DNA from 3 places in the Fundidesulfovibrio terrae genome. Region 3 is predicted to be linked to each of the others. Evidence: predicted binding sites of a transcription regulator. Region 3 holds the regulator's gene; each other region holds the start of a gene.
The links. The regulator sigma-54, encoded in region 3, starts transcription at its own class of promoters, with help from an activator protein. The targets are predictions, from matches to a motif close to CTGGCACGGNNNNTGCTT.
Positions count from the first base shown of each region.

Region 1: the regulator sigma-54 is predicted to act here: its motif matches at 732-749, upstream of ML540_RS08750 (anion permease).
Region 2: the regulator sigma-54 is predicted to act here: its motif matches at 1,533-1,550, upstream of ML540_RS17725 (pilin).

Region 1 is NZ_JAKZFS010000002.1:346,086-348,350, reverse strand. It holds gene ML540_RS08755 (dienelactone hydrolase family protein) at 1-525, shown strand, start outside; gene ML540_RS08750 (anion permease) at 877-2,265, shown strand, end outside.
Region 2 is NZ_JAKZFS010000001.1:467,153-469,417, reverse strand. It holds gene ML540_RS02130 (prepilin-type N-terminal cleavage/methylation domain-containing protein) at 1-328, opposite strand, end outside; gene ML540_RS02125 (prepilin-type N-terminal cleavage/methylation domain-containing protein) at 340-762, opposite strand; gene ML540_RS17725 (pilin) at 969-1,394, opposite strand; gene ML540_RS02115 (sigma-54 interaction domain-containing protein) at 2,117-2,265, opposite strand, start outside.
Region 3 is NZ_JAKZFS010000005.1:21,589-23,853, forward strand. It holds gene rpoN (RNA polymerase factor sigma-54) at 111-1,550, shown strand; gene hpf (ribosome hibernation-promoting factor, HPF/YfiA family) at 1,593-2,132, shown strand; gene ML540_RS14845 (PTS sugar transporter subunit IIA) at 2,132-2,265, shown strand, end outside.

The DNA of each region.
Region 1 (2,265 bases), on a different contig from region 3:
AAAAAGGAATCGAACCTCGTGGGCGCCTTCGCGCAATACGGCCGGACGGCGCGCATTCCCGTGCTGTTCGTCTACAGCGAGAACGACCATTTCTTCGGCCCCAGGCTTGCCCGGGAGCTCCACGCCGCCTTCAACTCGGCCGGGGGCAGGGCGGAATTCGTCATGGCCCCGGCCTTCGGGGAGGACGGGCACCATCTGTTCTCGCGCAAGGGCATTCCCCAATGGACCCCCATCGTGGACGCGTTCCTGGCCGCCCACGGGCTTAAGCTCCGCGAGAAGCCCCTGCCGGCGGAGCGGACCAGGGTTTCCCCTCCCGGCAAGCTCGCGGAGAGCGGCAGGCAGGCCTTCGAAAACTACCTGGACGCCCCGCCCCACAAGGCCTTCGTCATGGGCTCGCGCGGCGGCTACGGTTGGTCCACGGGCAAGCGGACCGCGCAGGAAGCCCTCGAAAAGGCCACTGAGAACTGCAGAAGCAACGGCAACGACGGCTGCACCCCGGTCATGCTTGACGACAAGCCCAGGTAGCGCTCACCCCTTCAGGCCCGCCAAACCCCCATAACCGTTTTCATGCCCATTCCCCAGGGAATGGGCCGCAACACCTCGATTTCTCAAAATTTCCATGATATCGCCAAGCCAGGCATAGCCCAGGTTATGCCCCTTCGCCGGACGCAAAACGCCCGGAAGAGTCGTTTTCTCTTTTCATTCCAGATTGTTGAGCTGTTCAAGCGTTGTTGGCATATTCCCTGCTGTGGTCGTTCGGGGCGAGGCTCCTGGCGAGCTCCCCGCTCGCCAGCCTCCAATGGGCAGTCCCTTCCGCCTGGGCCCGGAGCGGAAGGCTGAGTGGTGGTCCGGGCCGTCATGCAACGAGGAGACGCTATGAAAGTGAATGTGAAGGCCCTGATCCCCGTGATCGCCGGGCTGGCCGTCTGGGCCATCCCCGCTCCCGCCGGCCTGTCCGGCGGAGCATGGACGTATTTCGCCGTGTTCGTGGCCGTGGTGGCCGCGCTGGTTCTGGAACCCATCGCTCCGGCCTTGGCCGGCCTGATCGGCGTGTCCCTGGCCGCCGTGCTCAACCTCGTCCCCGCCGCCCCGGGAAAGCCCGGCACGGCCGCCGCGTCCATCAGCTGGGCCCTGTCCGGCTTCTCCGACGGCACGGTGTGGCTCATCTTCGCGGCCTTCATGTTCGCCCTGGGCTACGAAAAGACCGGGCTGGGCAAGCGCATCGCGTTGTCGCTCATCAAGCTCATGGGCAGGCGCGCCCTGGGCCTGGGCTACGCCGTGGCCCTGGCCGACCTGGTGCTGGCCCCGTTCATGCCCTCCAACACGGCCCGCAGCGGCGGCACCATCTTCCCCATCATCAAGAACATCCCCCCGCTCTACGGCTCCACCCCGGAGAACAACCCGCGCGGCCTGGGGGCCTACCTGATGTGGACCGCCCTGGCCACCACCTGCGTCACCTCCTCCATGTTCCTCACCGCCCTGGCCCCCAACCTGCTGGCCCAGTCCCTGGTTGAGAAGACCGCCAAGGTGTCGCTCAGCTGGAACGACTGGTTCATGAGCTTCCTGCCCGTGGGCCTGATCCTCTTCGCCGTGACCCCGCTTCTGGCCTACATCCTCTACCCGCCCACCAAGAAGTCCTCCGACGACGCCCCGGCCTGGGCTGGCGCGGAACTTTCCAAGCTGGGCCCCGTCTCCTTTCGCGAGATCGTCATGGGACTCCTCGCTGCCGGAGCCCTGGCCTGCTGGATCTTCCTGGGCAAGGAAATCAACGGCACCACCGTGGCCATCGCGGCCATCTGCCTCATGGCCCTGTTCAAGGTTGTCAGCTGGGACGACATCGTAGGCAACAAGCAGGCCTGGAACGTGCTGGCCTGGTTCGCCACCCTGGTCACCCTGGCCGGCGGCCTGGCCAAGACCGGCTTCCTGGAGTGGTTCGCCAAGTCCATCTCCGGCTCCCTGGCGGGCCTGTCCCCCACGGCGGCCATGCTCGGACTGGTGGTCATTTTCTTCCTGAGCCACTACATGTTCGCCAGCGTCACCGCCCACGTGGCGGCCATGCTGCCGGTGATGCTGGCCGCGGCCATGGCCGTCCCGGGGATCAATATCCCGCTGGTGTCCATGCTGTTGTGCTCCACGCTCGGGATCATGGGCGTGATCACTCCCTACGGCACCGGACCTTCGCCCATCTACTACGGATCGGGCTACATCAAGGGCAAGGACTTCTGGGTGCTGGGCCTGGTGTTCGGCGCGATCTACCTGGGCGTG
Region 2 (2,265 bases), on a different contig from region 3:
TCACCTTGAGGGCGGTGTCCAGATCCGTCGGATCGAACTTGAAGGTGTTGTCCTTGGTGATGGTCTGGCTCGAGCTGAGCCCGTAATTGCCGCTGGCTATCCTGGTGTTGAGCTGCGACAGGTCGTGCAGGTACGTGCCGTTGCTGTTGTAGTCGGCCACGATGCTGGCCATGATGGTCTGCACGCTGAGCGGCGTGTTCATGAAGCCGAAGGGATCGGTGCCGCGCGTCACGCTCGGCTTGAAGAAGGGAACCACCATGGCCGCCATCACCGAGATCAAAATGAGGGTGATGATCAGCTCGATCAGGGTGAATCCGCTCGTTTTCATGCGCCCCCCTTTCACGGAACGAACCCTGTGCCCGTCGTGATCGTCACGGGGCTGGAGGGGTAGCCGGTCACCGCGTAGGACAATGTCCCCGTAGGCTGGCCCCGGTTGTCGAAGGTGGTGGTGCCCGCCGCGACTCCGGCGGTGGTGAAGGCGATGGTGTAACTTGTCGGGGTCGCTGTGTTGCGCTGCACGGTGAGGGTGGAGCCGGCCACCTGGAGCTGCCAGGTGTATATGTCCGACAGGGCCCGGGTGCGGACGTAGCGCAAGGTGGACTTGAGGGTCTCGGCGTCGGAGATGGCGTCGGCGTTCAGGTTGGAGAAGCGCGGCAGGGCCACCGCCGCAAGAACCCCGATGAGGATCAGGACGATGGTCAGCTCTTTGAGGGTCACACCCTTCTGGCCGTCGAAATTTCTGCTGTCCTTGCGAGGGGTCATGGTTTTCGCCTTTGGGGCTCGCTTACACCCTGCTCGTCCCGCATCCGGCCATCCGGACCGGCCCTCTGCCTGTTTACAAGCCGCTTACGCTCTCACGATACTCTCCCTGCTCGAATCCGCCAAGGTCCCTCAGCGCACTCAAGCCGGGCGGAACCATCTGGTCCCGCCCGGCTGAAGCTTTCAGTCTGTGCCGTCAGGCTGGGCTGTTACTGAAGGGTGATGGTCTTGACCGTCGGATCGGGCACCAGGGCCTTCACCTTGGCCACCTGCCCGTTAATCGGGTCGGGAGCGGTGGCCAGGGTCACGGTGATGCCGCTGGCGGCGGCAGTGTAGGTCACGGTGAAGTCGCCCACGGTGGTGTAGCCGGGCACCGACAGGTTGGTGGCCAGGGTGGCCATGTCAGAGAAGGTGCCCTTCAGCAGTTCCTGGGAGTACTCCATGGTCACGTTGGAGGCGCCGGCGGCGATGGCGCCCTGAATGGCGTTCTTCGCAGCAGAGGTCTGCATGTCGAGGTACTTGGGGATGGCCACGGCGGCCAACATGCCGACGATAACCAGGACGGCGATAACTTCGATCAGGGTGAAGCCGCTTTGAGCCTTGCCGGTGTTGATGGTGCGGGTGGTGGTGTTCATGACTGTTCCTCCAAAAGAGTGTTGTGAAATTTGTGTCCGCCTCCCCCGAGGCGTCCCTCTCCTTGCCCTTTCGCCCCTGGAAGGCGTTTGTCCGCTTGGGCATCGTCGCCGGTTTGCCGTGCGCCGATGCTAGCCATAAAGCATTCGCCGTGCCAACTTCGCAGCGACACAGCTAACATATTGAAGTAAAACAATTTGATGCTCGATCGCGCAGCTAGTTGCGCGATATATACCCTCTGTTTCCTCCAATTCGCGGAGGCCGGGCAACATGCCTCGGTGCTTCGACAATCCCCCTTGCACCACGCTTGCGCACGAAAATGAAGCCATGCCGGGGGTTACCGATGCAGGGCCGGCTTCAGGCCTGTTCGGCGTTACAGGCGAAAATTTCGCAGGACTTCGCATTCTTGGAGCCTCAAATTTTCGGGAATTGGGGGCGGGCAAAGACGTCCACGCGCAACGAGAGCAGGGTTTTCCGAGAGGATGCCGAGCCAGCCCTGCGGAAACACAAGAAATAAACAACAATAGACTGTCAGCGGAGGGTGAAAATTTAACTGTTTTATCGCCTCGTGACCGCCCGGAGCTTCCGGGCCAGGGCCGGTTACCGGGTGTGGGAAGGCGGGACGGAGGGCTCGGGGACCAGACAGGCGAAGGCGATTCGGAGCCAGGCTTCACGCCCGCCGCCGAATCCTGGCCGTTTTAGGAGGCAGCCCTTTCAGAGAAGGTCAGTTACGCTTGTACGAGGCAGGGTCCACACCGTACTTCTTCACCCGATGCCAGAGGCTGCGCTCCTTGATGCCGAGTATCTCGGCAGCGCGCACCTGCACCCCGTTGCACCTGACCAGGGCGGCGATGATGAGCCCCTTCTCGATCT
Region 3 (2,265 bases):
CCCGTCAAGTCTTGCCACCCCCGCCTTTTTAGTGCATAACCGCCACGGTTGAACGGTGGTCCGGCATTTTTCTTGCTTGCCGCAGAACTTTCACGAGGACAGACGCACGCATGGCCCTTGAGCTCAGACAGCAACTCAAGCTTTCGCAGCAGCTGGTGATGACACCCCAGCTGCAGCAGGCCATCAAGCTGTTGCAGCTCTCCCGGCTGGAGCTGGTTGAGACCGTGCAGCAGGAGATGCTCGAGAATCCCCTGCTGGAAGAGGTCCAGGTCGACGACGAGCGCCCCGAGCCCACCATCGCCGAGGATTCCCACGCGCCTGACGCCACCCAGGAAGAGGGGGCCATGCAGCGCGAGCTCATGAAGACCGCCGAATGGGACGACTACATCGGCGACTTCGCTTCCACCTCCCGCCAGGCCACGGTGCGCGAGTACGAGGCCCCGGAGGAGGGCATGTCCTTCGAGGCCAGGCTGGCCTCCAAGACCTCGCTCGAGGGCCATCTCTCCTGGCAGATCAACCTCTCCCCCTTCACCGAACGCCAGCGAGTCATCGCCGACGACATCGTGGGCAACCTGGACTCCGTGGGCTACCTACAGTCCACCGTGGAAGAGATCGCCGCCACCACCGGCGCCACCCCCGAAGAGGTGGAGGTGGTCCTGCACGCCCTGCAGCGCTTCGACCCGGTGGGGATCGCCGCGCGCACCCCGCAGGAGTGCCTGCTCACCCAGTTGGAAGTTTACGGCTACACCGACCCGGTGCTCCTGGAGATCGTGCGCGAGCACCTGGAGGACCTGGAAAAGAAGCGCTACAAGCCCCTGGCCAAGAAGTTCCGCATCACCCTCGAGGACATCAAGGAATACCTGGACATCATCCAGACCCTCGACCCTCTGCCAGGCTCACACTTCAGCTCCTCCGATCCGGTCTACGTGAGTCCCGACGCCTACGTGTACAAGTACGGCGAGGACTTCATCATCGTGCTCAACGAGGACGGCCTGCCCAAGCTCCAGCTTTCCCCCTATTACATGGAGGACATGAGCCGTTCCAGCGGGAGCAAGGACAAGGACTACCTCCAGGACAAGATGCGCTCGGCCCAGTGGCTCATGAAGAGCCTGTACCAGCGCCAGCGGACGTTGTTCAAGGTCCTGGAATCGATAGTGAAATTTCAGCGGGACTTCTTCGAGGACGGGGTTACGAAATTAAAGCCCCTCATCCTCAAGGACGTGGCCGACGACATCGGCATGCACGAATCCACTGTGAGCCGCATCACCACGAGCAAATACGTGGCCACCCCGCACGGCATCTACGAACTCAAGTTTTTCTTCAACTCCGCCCTGGAGTTGGACGACGGCACTTCCGTGGGTTCGGAGTCGGTGAAGGCGCTCATCAAGCAGCTCATCTCCGGCGAGGATCCCAAGAAGCCCGTGAGCGACGAGCAGATCGCGGACACCCTCAAGCAGAAGCTGCAGGTCAACATCGCCCGCCGTACCGTGGCCAAGTACCGCATGGCCATGGGCATCGACTCCTCGTCCAAGCGCAAGGAAGTCTTGTAATCACGCCGCGCGTCTTTTCGCGGCCACACCTCGGAGGTAGATATGAACATTGCTTTCTATTTCAAGAATTTTGAGCCGTCCCCCGGTCTGCGCGAATACGCCGCCAAGCGTTTCGACAAACTGGCCAAATACATGCCCAATGCCGACAACGCCGAAGTGGTGGTCACGCTGCTGGTCGAAAAGACCCGCCAGATCGCCGATGTGGTGATCGACGCGGACGCCATGCACATCTCCGCCCATGAGCGCTCCGACGACATGTACTCCACCATCGACATGATCACGGACAAGCTCGAGGCCCAGGTGCGCAAGATGCGCGAGAAGATGAAGGACCGCCGCAAGGCCGCGTCTTCCGACGTCACCATGGGCGTGGTCAGCTTCACCGATGAGGGCAAGGTCCACTCCATCGAGGAATCCGACAAGTACAGCCCCAAGCCCATGAGCGTTGAAGAGGCCGCCGAGCAGATCACCGCCATGAAGTACGAATTCCTGGTGTTCTTCAACTCCGAGGCCGAGCGTATCAACGTCATCTACAAGCGCAAGAATGGCGACTTCGGTCTGATCGACCCTGGAGTTTCCCTCTGATGCGGCTGGGGGAGTTTCTGCGCAAGGATTTCGTGCTCGACGACCTGCAAGCGTCGGACAAGCCCGAAGTGCTCCGCGAACTGGTGTCCCCCGTGGCCCAGGCTTTCCCGGACGTGAGTCCCGAGAAGGCCCT